DNA from 4 places in the Leisingera sp. S232 genome. Region 3 is predicted to be linked to each of the others. Evidence: riboswitches for the same ligand, from Rfam matches in the RefSeq annotation. Region 3 holds a riboswitch; each other region holds the start of a gene.

Region 1 (3,663 bases), on a different contig from region 3:
AGGTGCAGGCGGACAAATATGGCTCTTTTTTTATAGCCGACAGCGAATTTGCAATCTCCGTTTCTGCCCTCCACGAGATTGTCAACGAACCGGAGGAAATTTCACCGGTGCCGCTTGCGCCGCCTTTTATGCTGGGCCTATTCAACCTCCGGGGCATGATTATTCCTGTGATTGAATTGCGCAAATTGCTGGAATTTCCGGAGGATAAGGATCCAGGACCACGAAAAGTCGCCATCATTGAACATGGCGAACATTGTATTGGCCTGCTTTTTGACAGAACCGGTGAGGTCCTGAATGGGAAAGGTGTGGCGCGGGTGGATTTCCGGCCCAACGGCGAGGGCATCAAGGATGTCGTCGTCGACGGGGTGCTGAAATTCGATAGCGGTGAAAGACTGGTGCAGATCCTTGATCCGCACGAATTGCTGAACCTGGAGCAATTGCCGAGAGCAGACAATACCTCCGGTAGGGAGACCGTAAAACAAAGTCGGGGCAAGAAGCTTGCCTGTGTGTCTTTCCAAACCGGGCACACGACCTGCGCAGTTGATCTTCGCTACGTGAAAGAAGTCAGAACAGTTCCCAAGCTGGAGCAATCGTTGCTGACAGGGGGGAACGTAATTGGCACCACGAACCTGCGTGGCGTTATTCTGCCCATCATAGATTTCCGTGGTTTCATGGGCGATGAAGCAAAGTTTACCCTTGGGGCCACTGTGCCAAAGGACCGGCGGATGCTGGTGATCGAAACCGCAGAGGGACCGGTCGGGCTTATGGTGTTCTCGATTGACAGCATTCTGCCGTATTTCAAGGACGAGATCCTGCCATTTGCAAAACTGGCTCTGCCGCGCGGCGATCTGGTGGATGGGTGCCTGCTTGATAAGAACGATCAGATCGTGATGATGCTGGACCCGGCGAAACTTTCGACAGAGCCGAGCTTTCTGGCTGCGGCAAAATCCTGTCAGGAAGTGTTCCCGCCTGAAGAGGTGGATGATGAGGTCGCTGAACTGGAGGCGCGGGCCAAGCGTCGAACCTTCATCAAGTTCACTTTTGACAGGAAATTTGCTCTCGACACGTCACATGTCAGCGAAGTGATCAATCGGCCACAGGAGCTGCTTGAGCCACCGTTTTCCCTGAGCTTTGTCGAGGGCATCCTGAATTTGCGCGGCGAGTTGATCACATTGTTTAACCCCCGGCTTCTGTATGGTCTGCCACCGGCGCCAGGGCGCAATCAAAAGGTGCTGATATTCAAGCACGGTCAGCAGAAGTTCGGCATTCTGGTGGACACGGTCGATGAGATAATCATCACCACTGAAAACCGTGTCGTTGAGTTGAAATCCATGGATCAGCAAAGTACTTCCAAAAGCATCTCGGAGGATGTTACCGGCTGCTTGCAGCACTCCAACTCGGACGGTGTCTTCGAAACGATAATGATTCTGGATACCAAGGCGCTGGTGGACCGCTGTTTCCACGCCGCATAACAGCGGCTCACGGCCAAGCCGCGGATCAAAGCGCAGAGCCAGCAAAGCAGACGCCGCAGACCGGTGCCAGGGCAGGTCCCGCGCCGGTCGCTGCCCAGGGCGGTGGGGGCATCGCAGCCCGTGTTGGACATGCCATTCTTTAGGTGTTCTACCGGATGAAACCGACCGGGAGACGGAAGATTTTGATGGCCCCGAAGAACTTTTTCTTGCCGCAGCAAAGGCGATGCGCTACGCGCGTTTTGCCGGTCCCGAAAGGGCTAAGAGGGAAGCCGCGGCACCTTGGGTGCTAAACGGAACTGCCCCCGCAACTGTAGGCGGAGAGTGCTGTGCCAGGATGTCACTGGGTCTGGAAACCCGGGAAGACGGCGCAGGCAATGACACGCCAGTCAGGAGACCTGCCGGTGAAAACTGAAGCACACCGGACGGGGTTGTCCGGGGAGGTTGCCGGTAAGATGCTGCTCCGTTCCAGGTGCCGCAATGCGAGGGCTGGACCCTCAGTTTTACCGGTCAATGCCCTTTCACCCGTTCTCCGGTCATTGACACATGGAGATCGAAATCATGTATCTACGTTCCGGCCTGATGGGCCTATTTTTCATTGCTGCCGCACAGGCTGCAACTGCGGATGAAAACTTCCCGCTGACTCTGCAAAACTGCGGCGAAACTGTCACCTTCGAGGCGCCAGTTTCGTCTTCTGTAACGGTCGGCCAGGCCGCTACAGAGGTGCTTTTCGCCCTCGGGTTGGGCGACAAGGTTCTGGGCACTTCGGTTTGGTTCAATGACGTGCTGCCGGAATACGCGGAGGTAAACGCCAAGATCGACCGACTGGCCGACAACGACCCAAGTTTTGAAAGCGTGGTCGCCAAACGTCCGGGCCTGGTTGCGGCGCAATACGAATGGCATGTCGGCCCAGAAGGCGTGGTGGCCAAGCGTGAACAGTTCCACGACCTTGGCATTCCGACCTATGTGATGCCCGCTGATTGCGTTGGCAAGGACAATACCACCGGCGGCGACGGCACCCGAACGCAGATGTTCACCACCGATAGCCTCTATCAGGGCATCGAGGAGCTGGCGGCGATCTTTGGCGAGGCTGAAAAAGGTGCAGAGCTGGTTGCCGACTACAAGGCGCGCGAAGCCGCAGCGGTTGCAAAGGCGCAAGAGGTTGCGCTTACGGATGCGTCTGCCGTGTTCTGGTTCTCCTCTCCGGAAATGGAAAGCGATCCGTTTGTGGCCGGGCAGAAGGGCGCGCCGGGCTACATGATGCAGCAGCTGGGCCTGAAAAATGTCATCGAGACCGACGAGGAATGGCCGACCGTTGGCTGGGAAACTATTGCCAAGGCCAACCCTACGGTGATCGTGATTGCCCGCATGGACCGTCGCCGTTTCGCTGCGGACGACTATCAGAAGAAACTGGAGTTCCTGAACAATGACCCAGTTGCCAGCCAGATGGAGGCTGTGAAGAACGGTCATATCGTGGTGATGGACGCCCAGGCCATGGACGCCACCATCCGCGCCATCCCGGCGCTGGAGGATCTGGCCGCCGAACTCAGCGCGATCGGCAACGGCGCATGAGCGCAGCCGCCGCACTGGCCTGGCAGGGTGTCCGGGGCGCTTGCCTGGCGCTGCCGGTGCTGGCTGCGGCGGTTCTGGCAGGCGCAATGATCGGGGAAACCCCGCTTGCGCCTGATCTTGTGCTGTCTGTTATTGCCAACAAGCTGGCCGGGGCAGGCCTGCCGGTGGATCCGGTGGACCAGGGCATTATCTGGAGCTACCGGCTGCCGCGCGCGCTGGTGGCTGCGGCCTGCGGTGCGGCCTTGGCCGTCTCCGGTGTGGTGCTGCAGGCTTTGCTGCGCAACGCGCTGGCAGACCCTTATATCCTTGGAATTTCGGCAGGGGCGTCAACGGGAGCGGTTGCCGTGACGATCGCGGGTCTTGGCGGCGGCGCCCTGTCCCTCTCTTTCGGGGCTTTCAACGGGGCACTTCTTGCCTTCGGATTTGTTGCCATTCTGGCGCGGGCCGCAGGGGCAGGGAGCAGCCGCGCCGCGGCGGCTCAGATTATCCTGGCAGGCATCGCAGGTTCACAGCTGTTCAATGCACTCACGGCTTTCATCATTGCCAAATCCGCCAATGCCGATCAGGCGCGCGGCATCATGTTCTGGCTTATGGGCAACCTCAGCGGCGTTCGCTGGCCGGA
Region 2 (3,663 bases), on a different contig from region 3:
CCAGCTCCGGCGCATCTGCCGCCGTCTCCACTGGCGCGCCAAAGCTTTCCTGATTGTAGTTCTCCATGTCAAAGCCGAGGCCGATCAACATGTCGCGCACCGCCTGCATGAACGGCTCTGGGCCGCAGCAATAGACTTCGCGCTCCAGGTAGTCGCCGGCGATCAGGCCCAGCATGATCTGGTTCAGCTGCCCGCGGTAGCCGGTCCAGACCTGATAGGGGTCATCCTCCTCCACCACGAAGTTCAGCTTTAGCCCCGGCACCCGCGACGCCATGCTTTCCAGCTGCTGACGGGCGATGATCTCGCTGGGGCGCTTGGCGCAGTTGATAAAGCAGATGTCGGGCGACTGGCCGCGGTCGAACAGATACTGGGTCATCGACAGGCTGGGCGTGATGCCGGAGCCTGCCGAGATGAACAGGAATTTGCCGTTCGGACGCTTGGGCAGAGTGAAGACACCTGCCGGACCGGAGGCCCTGAGGAACATGCCCGGTTTCAGGTGATCCAGCATCCAGCGGGTGCCGATGCTGTCGGCTTGCGCCTTCACTGTCACCGAGATCGACAAGGGTCGCGAGGGCGACGAGCTAATGGTGTAGGTCCGCCAGACAGTCTCCTGCGGCACCGGCAGTTCCAGCGTCAGGAACTGGCCCGGCTGGTATTTGAACCACGCGCCTGAGGGCGCGCGGAAGCTGAAGGTGGCAGTGTTCGGCGCCTCCGGCACAACCGAGACGCATTCCAGCATCTCGTCGTCCTTCCACGCAAGGGTTTCGTCCAGAGTTTCGAAATTGGCCTGCAGTCCCATGCGCTTACTCCGCCGCGATCAGGTGGCGCCCGGTCAGCGCGCGGGTCAGATGGTCGGCATACCAGTTGGAGAACTGAATGACGCCGCTCTCCTGCACTTCTGAATAGGGGCCGGGTTCATAGGCAGGCGTGTTGATGCCGCGCTGATTGTCCTCGACCACGATGCGGTCCTCGTCATTGGTGGCGATCCAGACCTCGGTCAGGCGCTTCAGGTCATAATCCTGCCCTTCAATCGCATCCTTATGCACCAGCCATTTGGTGGTGACTTCCGTTTTGGTCGGGCTGATCGGGGTCACCCGGAACACCAGTGAGTGATCCGGCAGGAAGTGGTTCCAGGTGGTCGGGTAGTGGAATTTCAAGAGCGTGCCTGCATCAGCAAAGGGCACCCGGCCCAGTTTCCTGGCCACAGCGGCCTTGCCGTCCATGGTATAGCTTTCCGCGCCTTCGTTCAGCGGCATCCGCGCCAAGCGGTACTGGCCGCGCGCGTCGATCTGGAACTGGGCCGGCACGCCCGCCGCCTCGATCCGGTCGAAATGCTTTTGCAGATGCGGCGGGGTCACGCCGCCCTCAACACCGGTTACGGACGGATCTTCCGGGAAGGTCCGGCACAGCGACGGGTGATTGCCGCCGCAGTGATAGCACTCGCGGTTGTTCTCCCAGACCAGCTTCCAGTTGCCTTCCTCGATGATCGAGCTTTCATAGGCGATCTTGGCATTGCCCAGGTCATGGGGCTCCAGATAGGGGCGGGCCACGGCGGCAAAGGCATCGAAATCCGGCGCCTCATCCGCCAGGCAGATATAGATCAGCCCGGCCAGGTCGCGGCAGTGCACAGGCTTCAGCCCATGCTTGGAAGCGTCAAAGTCCGGCCCCATGTCGCGCGCCCACAACAGCGAGCCGTCCAGTTCATAGGTCCACTGGTGGTAGGGGCAGACCAGCTTGGGCGAATTGCCCTTTTTCGCCTTGCAGACAACCGAGCCGCGGTGGCGGCAGGCGTTGTGGAAAGCGCGCACTTCGCCGTCGGTGCCGCGCACGATGATGACGTTGTAGGCGCCGACCTGATGGGTCACGAAGTTGCCGGCCTTGGGAACCTCGCAGGCGGGAATGGCGAACAGCCATTCGCGGTAGAAGATCTGACGCATGTCCAGATCCAGCACGCCCGGATCGGTATAGAACGCCTGCTCCAGGGAATAGTTTTTCTGACGGGCCACCAGTTTGGCCAGAATTTCGCTGTCGTGAAGCATCTGCTTCTCTCCTTTGCCGCATCCCCGCGGCGTCTTGGCTAGGGTGCAGGCATAGAAAGAGAGATTGCAGACCACGCGCCTGCAATCGCCCTGCCGCCGCCCGCGGTTGACGTTTTCGGGACAAGGCTGGTTTCCGGACTGTCCCGGGGCCGCTTGGCGGCGGGGCCTGGCACCTTCCCGAAGCCGCGGCTTCAGTGGTCATTGCCATGCCTTGCCCGGGGTCACCGTTGCGGGGGCAGTGCCGGAGTTTCACCAGCTTCCCAATTCTCCGCCCCGAAAGGCGGCACCTTGCTGATACGGAAAGTGCCTTATTCGCGCGCCGCAAGCGGAGACAAATCCGACCCGCAAAAACCGGAAAAAGACATGCATGTTTGCTATGCCGAGCGGGTCGGAAATGTCCGGAATCTCAAACCGGCACTCGCCGGTCTGTTTGCGGCAAGCCCTTATCTTTCATGCGATTACGCAGAAAACGCATCCGAATCGATTCGAGAGTTTAACTGCGCAGCCAAGAAAAAGGCCGCCTCAGCGGCGGCCCTTGCTCATTTCGATTTCCAGGTATCCAGCCAGCGGCGGAACCGGCCCTTGCGTTCGGCAATCGCATCGCCCGCCGCATAAAGACTGTCCTCGGCGCTTTCGATCATCGGATCGATCCGGGCCTGACGGAACCGGCGCCAGCGCACATAGATCGCCCACAATAGCGCCGCCAGCAGCACCAGGAAGATGATCGTGAACCAATTGGTCGGCTTGTCGTCCGGCCCCGCCACAGGCTTGATTGTCACCGCGTTGGGGAAAATCGACAGGAACTGGTTGCGCCAGCCGTAGTGCATGACGGACACCCACTCTGGCGCGTCCTTGGTCGAGACCGCGTCATTGGCATCCGTATAAAGGTTCGCCGTGTCGAATTTGAAATAGGGCGGCCAGTTCCAGCCGGTATCCTCGTTGCGGTAGACGATCGGGTCGCCATTCGGCCGCACACCTTGAATGAACTGCACATCGCGGTTCAGCAGCGTGGCCGACTGGTCGTCCGGCTTGGACCAGAAAATGCGTGTCCAGTCGTTCAGCTCCTGCCGTTCTTCATAGGTGTTGACGATGCGCACCACGTCATATTGCGGCAGCGTGTAGTGCAGGAAGGCGCCAAGCAGCACCCAGAAAGAAATCAGGAAAGCCCATTTGATGAAACGCATGGGATAGACCTCACATGAAGTTAATGACGTAGATCAGGAGCGCCAGCGCCCCCAGCGGGATGATATAGACCAAGAGGATCAGCTTGCGCCGGAACGAGGTGTCGTATTGTTTCAGCCCCCGCTGGATGAAGGCCGCGCGGTCGCCGGTCAACCCCCTCTCTTTCCAGTGCCGCTTGAGCTTTAGCCGCCGCATCTCGCGCGAGTAAAGCGAGACCGCGCCGTAGATCACGGTCAGCACCACCAAAAGGATCAGGGCGAGGCGCAGGAAACCGAACATCTAGCGCCCCCGTGTCCGGTTCAAGGCGCCCCAGGGGCCAACGCGCTCCACCATGCCCTTGCGCCGCACCTGTGGCAGCCTGGGCGAGCGTCCCTCCATATCCGGCTCATGCCCGAACAGCGCTTCGCGTGCACCGGCCTTGTCCACCGCATACTCCCGCGCC
Region 3 (3,663 bases):
TTTTCCGCCAGCTTCGTCAAAAACCTCGATCAGCAAGTCCGGAGCCATTTCGCCATTGGAAAAGCCGACTTCGCCCTCGATGTCTGATCCAGAAGGAAACACAGAAGAAATCACATTGTGCGCCAGTGCAGGCAAAGGCGCCAGCAGTGCAACGACCAGAACGCAGAAGCGGATCATGCCAGGCTTCCTTTCTTTGTGTCAGCAAACAGTTCGGGCTTCACCCGCCGGGCAAGGAAAATGGCGGCGCCGGACAAAAGCGCCTCGATCAACATCACTGGGATATGGGAAAAGAACACAAGCTTGGCGGCAAGAATGAATTCGTCACCAGACAGCATCAGCGATACTGCAACAGCAAGAGTCGTGAGGGCAATTGCCACACCGCCGCCAATGCCTCCCCAGATCGCCCCCTGCAGCGGCGAGCCACGGGCCACCAGTGGCCGGAACATCAGGCCGACCAGAACTGCAGGCAAGGCAATGTTCACGGCGTTTACGCCCAGCACTGTCAGCCCGCCAAAGCCGAAGAAAACCGCCTGCAGCAACAGGCCGACAAACAGGGCCGGGAACGCGGCCCAGCCCAGCACCAGCCCAGCCAGCCCGTTCAGGATCAGATGAACCGAACTGGGGCCGATCGGCACATGGATCAGCGAAGCGACAAAGAAACTGGCCGAAAGCACCCCTGCCGCCGGAATACGTTCCAGCGGCAGTTTACGCAGACCCATAGCAACACCGCCGACGGCGGCAATCGCGCCGCCGATGACAACCGGGTTCGACAGTGCGCCGTCTACGATATGCATCGGTCTACTTTCACTTCAGCTCTTCAGCGTGGATCCACAGCACTGCATCCTGGCTAAGCTCCTTGCCTTCGTGTTCCGTCGCCGGACCGGAGCCCAGAGCGGCAAAGCCCCAGTAACCCGCTCTCGGAATCCCAAAAGAGAACACGCCGTTTTGATCGGCAATGGCCACAATCGCTCCGCCCGGCATCTCACCAACGGTGGGGCTGGTGGTGGCAAACTTGTCGAGATCAGGCTCAGCCGCCATAAATTCGATTTCAATCTCGGCACCCGGAACCGGTTTGCCGTCAGCCAGAACCTGACCAGAGAACGTGGACCCCACAATGACGTTGTAAGGCTTGTTCAGCGGCAGGATTTCGGTGTCCAGGCCAACCGGCTGATCCCAATCAGACGGCAGCGTGTTGCGGTTCAGCACGACCTTGGCAATCTGCTGGATGTAGATGTCTTCGCTTTCCTCGTAATAAGGCGCGGGCACAGTCACCACAACATAGTCGCCGGAGCGTTTCACCGGCACCGAGGCCTTATAGGCCGAGGCTTCGTTCTCAACTCCTTTGAAGGTGGCTGGCTCCAGACGATCCGACAGGTCAATCTTCTCGCCCTTGTGGATCATGAAGAATTCTTCCGGCTTGCCCATATCCATCGCATGGCCATTGGCCATCGGGTGCCAGAACACCAGCCCCATCGGCACATCGCCAGGTTTTTCGATCAGCGCTTGCTCAGTGTAGTTCAGCTGGAAATGCGCCGACGCAGCAGTCGGCAGGGAAACGGCCAGAGCTGCGGCCAGGTAGTTCAGTTTCATTTCGTCCTCATTCAACGACGCAGGCGCACCTGCAATCAGGAATGAACAACGGGGAGTAGTGGCACGGGATCGCCTGAACGACAGTCGCGCCAGACGCGCACCCCGGCGTCCGGTGGAAAAGACCCGATTCTCCGCAGACGGAGTCTCGGCCCTCGTGTCCGGCAGGTCTCCTGACTCGCGGGTCTCGGTTCCGCTGGCCTTCCCGGGACATGTCCCAGTGGCGTTTTCAGCGTCACTCACCGCTCACAGTTGCGGGGGCAGTCACGGATTTGGTCCCTTTTGGGTACGCCGCACCGTGTTCCCTATTTCTTCCGCTGCGCATTGAAACACTCGCGGAACCGGTCACTCTGGCTGAATGTCAAACCGCCTATTCTGTGTCAAGAGAATCCTATTCTATTCACCTGACCGCTGCCTTCCATAGTTTTGCCTGTCTGGCTGTTCCGCCCGATGTTTCGCCGCCTGTGCCGCAACAACTGCTGTCAGAGGAACAACATCAAGTCGCGGTGCATCCCCCAGTTCACTTTGCCGGTTCTGTTGCTGGCGGCGCCAAACTTCACCGTGGTCGATTAATGGGATGATGGGCTGTGCAGACAGCTATCTGCACATGGGTCATCCGTCGCTTGACCGGCTGAAGTAGGTAAACTGGCACAGGTTATGGGACTATGCCTTGGGCTGGCTGGACCGCCTGCTGTCGGTACCCCGTTTTTCCTGCCTGAAAATGCGGCTGCCAGATGAACTGACACCACCCAACGGACACACCACTATTTCAGCTGGCTGTCCTTGGAGCCGCGCCGGTTGATGCCTGCGCGCGCCTGGCGGACTCCATCGCGTTCTTGCTGACAGTCAAGGCACAGCTTAACGCCGGGAATTGCAATGCGGCGCTTTTCCGGGATTGGCTCCTCGCATTCGGCACAATGGGTCAGGCTTTCGCCCATGGGGCGTTTCTGCGCCTTCAGCCGCGCCAGTTCATCATTGATCGAAGCTTCGATCTGCTCGGTCACTGCGCCGTCCTGCGCCCAGCCGCCTGCCATGGTCCTTCCTCCTGTGCCAGAGGCGAGATTTTAGGGACGTCGAGGCCAGCTGACCAGTGGCAACCGACGGCAATTTCCGAGTAATTCTGTCAACTATTTGATTTTGTTGAACTTTTCGTTGACCACCCTGCCACTGGCCGCTACATAGAATACAGAATTTGCACGCAAGCCAGAATCACCGGCCGCAAGCAGCCAGCGCTCCAGCCCCCCCACAGGGCAGCCAGACAGCTCGCTACGCCAGCAACCAAAGTGATTTCAGCCAGCCGCACAATGATGAGCGGACCACCAGCCAGCACTTCTGCCAGCTCTCCGCCGCGCACCCAGCAATGCGCCAGGCCCGCGCCAGGCAGATCTCCCCGCAAGCACTTGCCAGCAAGGAAGGTCAGCACATCTGACCGAATGTTTCGCGTGCGAAACATTGCGGCAGAAGCACTGCCGTAACACCAGCGTCATTGTCAGAAGCAAAAAAAGCGGTGCAATGCACCGCCCTTCCCTTTGCTGCCGCCCCCTGAGATCAGGCGCCGTTCAGCATCCCTTTGTCCATCGCCAGGTCGCGCATCTTCTTCTGAAGCTTCTCAAACGCCCTGACTTCGATCTGCCGGATACGCTCGCGGCTGACATTGTACTGGGTGCTCAGCTCCTCCAGCGTGACGGCCTGATCCATCAGGCGGCGCTGGGTCAGGATGTCTTTCTCGCGATCGTTCAGCACGTCCAGCGCCTCGACCAGCAACTCGCGGCGGGCCTCCAGTTCATCACGGGCCTCATAGTCGCCAGCCTGGTCAGCGTCCTCGTCCTCCAGCCAGTCCTGCCATTGCATCGTGCCTTCGCCCTCTGAGCCGACGGTGGCATTCAGGGACGCATCCCCGCCGGACATGCGGCGGTTCATCGAGATCACCTCGTCCTCAGTCACGCCAAGGTCGTAGGCAATCCGCGCGACATTCTCGGGGCGCAGGTCGCCATCTTCCAGCGCGCCGATGCGGGCCTTGGCCTTGCGCAGATTGAAAAACAGCTTCTTCTGCGCTGAGGTGGTGCCGAGTTTCAC
Region 4 (3,663 bases), on a different contig from region 3:
AACGGCGCCGCCGGCGTCGCACAGGGATTGCAGGCGGCGCAGAGTGGAGACGGGCAGGGTGGACAGTTCGTCCAGGCGTGCGTCTTCGCGGCCGTCAGCAGGCAGAACCGCCAGCGCAATGCCTTTGCGGCGGGCGAGATCCTGCAGGGTTGCGAGCCCGTAGGACCAATAGCTTTCGCCACCGATGAGACGGACAAGGACGCCCTTGGCGCCCTCAAGTGTCTGTTCCGCGTAGACGTCGACGGAGAGCGGGTGTTTCAGCGCGACGAGGTTGGCAACCCTGAGGCTGGGTAGCTTGCCGTCTGCCCGGTGCCAGCCTGCGGCAAAGGCACCAAGGTCGCTGTCGGAGAAAGACAACACCACAAGGTCCGCAGGGGTCTGTCCCAGATCCTGCGGGGTGTCGGTCTCGTCAAGGCCGTGGCTTTCGCGGAAGACGACGTGCATCAGTTTCTGCCTTTCCCGGCCAGCAAAACGGTGTCCCGGGGCGCAAGCCCCGGATCGCGCCCGACCCGCTCCGATGGGCGGGCGCGATTGCGCCCACCCCGGAACGGGCGCGATCCTTTCCGCTCATGAAGGTTACGGGTCAGGGGCATCAGCTTAGGCCCCCAGCTCGGCGCGGATCGCCTGTTCGTCGATATCGTCATGCTCGGCGATAACCACCAGGGCAGTCTTGCGCGGCTGCGCGCCCCAGGGCTGATCATATTGCGCGCGCAGGCGCTCACCCACGGCCTGAACCAGCATCCGCATCGGTTTTCCCTCCACCGCGACATAGCCTTTGACGCGCAGGATATTGCGTTCGCGGGCGAGTTTCACGATGGCATTCTGCAGCGATTCCGGATCGGATACTTCGCCCATTTCGACAACGATGCTTTCAAAATCGTCGTGTTCGTGGTCGTGATGGCCGTCGTGATGGCTGGGGCGGGCGTCGAGGTCGTCTTCGGCGGCCGCTTCCAGACCCAGGATAATGCGCGGGTCAATCACACCTTCGCTCATCGGCAGGATCGGCAGCTTGCGGGGGGCTTCGGCCTCGATCACTGTGCGGGCTTTTTCGACGCCTGCGTCTCCGGCCAGGTCGGCCTTGGACAGAAGCACGATGTCGGCGCAGGAAATCTGGTCTTCGAAGACTTCGCTGAGCGGGGTTTCATGGTCGATGCTGTCATCCGCTTCGCGCTGGGCCTGCACGGCGTCCAGATCGGGGGCGAACTGGCCCTTGGCAACTGCTTCGGCATCGGCCAGCGCAATCACGCCGTCGACTGTGATGCGCGAACGGATCGCGGGCCAGTCGAAGGCCTTCAGCAGCGGCTTGGGCAGGGCGAGGCCAGAGGTTTCGATCACGATGTGGTCGGGTTTTTCCGGCAGCTCCATCAGCTGTTCGATGGTGGGGATGAAGTCATCGGCCACGGTGCAGCAGATGCAGCCGTTGGCCAGTTCCATGATGTTTTCCGCCGGGCAGTTTTCATCGGCGCAGGATTTCAGGATGTCGCCGTCGACGCCGGCGGTGCCGAATTCATTCACCACAACAGCCAGCCGTTTGCCTTGCGGGTTCTGCATCAGATGGCGGATCAGCGTGGTTTTGCCCGCGCCGAGAAAGCCGGTGATGACGGTGACGGGGATCTTGTTGAGATCGCTCATGATTACTCCTCGGAAGGGAAGGCGGCCGGCGGGATGCGGGCAACGGATTGTTTGCGGAAAGCTGTGGGGCGCTCGCGCCAGGGCACAAGGCCGTCGGCGGTGGCAGCATAGGCGGCGGTGCCTGCGAGAATCTCTGGGATATGCACGTCCGGGTCCATGTCGCCGTAGACGTAGCTCCAGCGTTCCTCGCCGCCGGTCAGCAGCACGGTGCAGCTGCGCGAGCAGGCCGACAGGCATTTGACGCCGCGGAGGGTCACGCCCTCGGGCATGCCGGCCTCTTTCAGTGCATCATGCAGCAGGGTGCCCGGGCGGGTCGCCTCGGGGTCGGCACCTTCGTTCCGGCAGGTCAGGCATACGGTCAGGGTGACCGGTCCCGGGGTGCGGGCAGCATTGTCCGCCATTTCGTCAGCCATCTTCGCGTCTCCTGTCGCGGCTGGGCTTGTGGGATGGCCAGAAAGGAGCTGTCTCGTGCCAGCTCCTCAACCGGTTGCAGAACACCCCGTCTGCCCGTTGATCTCATCGTCGCTGGCAGGTCTCCCGGCTTGCGGATGCCAAGGCGCGGGGCCTTGCTGGCTATCCTGCCTTCCCGGGTGTTCTCCCAGTGGCATGGCGGCCTCATCCGGTCACGGTCGCGGGGGCGGCTGTGCTTGAGCCTTGGCAGGCCTTCACATTCCCTCTTCGCCTGTTTTCACAGGAACCAGCTGACCCCCCTTGCGCTATGGCGGGCTTCTTTGTCAAGACATGGGGGCAAACAGCTGGAGCACACCATGAGTGAAAAGTCTGAAACCGGCATCTCGGAGGATGAAGCCGCCCGTCACGCGTCCAAAATGGCCAAGAAGAAGGCCGCGCGCGACCGGATGATGAAAACCAAGGAGGGCGAGAAAGGCCTGATCATCGTCCATACCGGGCCGGGCAAGGGTAAGTCTTCGTCCGGCTTTGGCATGATTATGCGCTGTATTGCCCATGGGATGCCATCTGCGGTGGTGCAGTTCATCAAGGGCGCCTGGCAAACTGGCGAACGGACGCTGATCGAGGAAAACTTCAGCGATCTGTGTCAGTTCTATGCGATGGGGGAAGGCTTTACCTGGGAAACCCAGGACAAGGCCCGCGACATCGCTGCCGCGCAAAAAGGCTGGGAGAAGGCCAAGGAGATGATCCTGGACGAGAAAAACACCATGGTTTTGCTCGACGAGATCAATATCGCGCTGCGCTATGAGTATCTGGACCTGGATGAGGTGCTGGAGTTTCTGGTGGAGCAGAAGCCGCCGATGACGCATGTGGTGCTGACAGGCCGGAACGCCAAGGAAGAGCTGATCGAGATCGCGGATCTGGTGACTGAGATGGGCCAGATCAAGCACCCGTTCCGTGCAGGGGTGAAGGCGCAGAAAGGGGTGGAGTTCTAACCCCTTTCAGATCGCAATCTTGAGCAGGCCTGAGGTTTTGCGCTTTGCTTTGCAAATCGCCGGGGGGCGGGGGGGGGGGGGCCCGCCCCCCCCCCCCCCCCCCCCCCCCCCCCCCCCCCCCCCCCCCCCCCCCCCCCCCCCCCCCCCCCCCCCCCAACGCTTTTCAGGGAATCTCTGATTCATTGAAAAGGGGCGGGAGTGCCTCGGTCTATGATGTCCGGACTGTCATCGGGGGCGGGCTGATGATGCCGTGCGGGCGGTCTTCTCGCTGATGTAGGTATCGACCGCCGCGCGCTGTGCATCATCCAGCCGCAGGCCTAGTTTGGTGCGCCGCCACAGGTAATCTTCGCCGGAGCGTACCCATTCGCGGGCAATGGCCCAATCCAGTTCCCGCGCGGTGATGGTCGCGCCGAAGTTCCGGCCCAGGTCCTCTGCGGATTTGGCTGTGCCCAGCACGTCCCAGGACTCGGTGCCGTAGGCGCGGATCAGGCGGCGGGTCCAGTAGGGGGTGAGGAATGGATACTCCACCGCCAGCGCGCTGCGCAGCTTGTCTACATCTGCCACCGCGAAGTCGCCACCGGGCAGGGCAGCACCTGCCGTCCAGTCCGCAGGCAATTGCGGGAACACT

Evidence for each region. A riboswitch is a leader RNA that binds a small molecule or an ion and turns the genes downstream of it on or off. The one in region 3 is predicted to bind cobalamin.
Region 1: linked by a shared signal. The riboswitch ahead of ACP151_RS09535 (ABC transporter substrate-binding protein) and the one ahead of ACP151_RS13285 (DUF4198 domain-containing protein) in region 3 are both predicted to bind cobalamin.
Region 2: linked by a shared signal. The riboswitch ahead of ACP151_RS18135 (aromatic ring-hydroxylating oxygenase subunit alpha) and the one ahead of ACP151_RS13285 (DUF4198 domain-containing protein) in region 3 are both predicted to bind cobalamin.
Region 4: linked by a shared signal. The riboswitch ahead of ACP151_RS06930 (DUF1636 family protein) and the one ahead of ACP151_RS13285 (DUF4198 domain-containing protein) in region 3 are both predicted to bind cobalamin.

What each region holds. Positions count from the first base shown of each region.
Region 1 is NZ_JBNAFX010000011.1:87,547-91,209, reverse strand. It holds gene ACP151_RS09540 (chemotaxis protein CheW) at 1-1,472, shown strand, start outside; cobalamin riboswitch at 1,699-1,889, shown strand; gene ACP151_RS09535 (ABC transporter substrate-binding protein) at 2,031-3,041, shown strand; gene ACP151_RS09530 (FecCD family ABC transporter permease) at 3,038-3,663, shown strand, end outside.
Region 2 is NZ_JBNAFX010000038.1:20,798-24,460, forward strand. It holds gene ACP151_RS18130 (2Fe-2S iron-sulfur cluster-binding protein) at 1-799, opposite strand, end outside; gene ACP151_RS18135 (aromatic ring-hydroxylating oxygenase subunit alpha) at 804-2,039, opposite strand; cobalamin riboswitch at 2,147-2,345, opposite strand; gene ACP151_RS18140 (DUF1523 family protein) at 2,579-3,223, opposite strand; gene ACP151_RS18145 (hypothetical protein) at 3,234-3,500, opposite strand; gene ACP151_RS18150 (DUF6638 family protein) at 3,501-3,663, opposite strand, start outside.
Region 3 is NZ_JBNAFX010000021.1:8,787-12,449, forward strand. It holds gene ACP151_RS13275 (cobalt ABC transporter permease) at 1-177, opposite strand, end outside; gene cbiM (cobalt transporter CbiM) at 174-794, opposite strand; gene ACP151_RS13285 (DUF4198 domain-containing protein) at 805-1,590, opposite strand; cobalamin riboswitch at 1,734-1,948, opposite strand; gene ACP151_RS13290 (DksA/TraR family C4-type zinc finger protein) at 2,352-2,621, opposite strand; gene rpoH (RNA polymerase sigma factor RpoH) at 3,136-3,663, opposite strand, start outside.
Region 4 is NZ_JBNAFX010000006.1:127,884-131,546, forward strand. It holds gene cobN (cobaltochelatase subunit CobN) at 1-444, opposite strand, end outside; gene cobW (cobalamin biosynthesis protein CobW) at 598-1,632, opposite strand; gene ACP151_RS06930 (DUF1636 family protein) at 1,635-2,045, opposite strand; cobalamin riboswitch at 2,143-2,347, opposite strand; gene cobO (cob(I)yrinic acid a,c-diamide adenosyltransferase) at 2,400-3,035, shown strand; gene glpD (glycerol-3-phosphate dehydrogenase) at 3,261-3,663, opposite strand, start outside.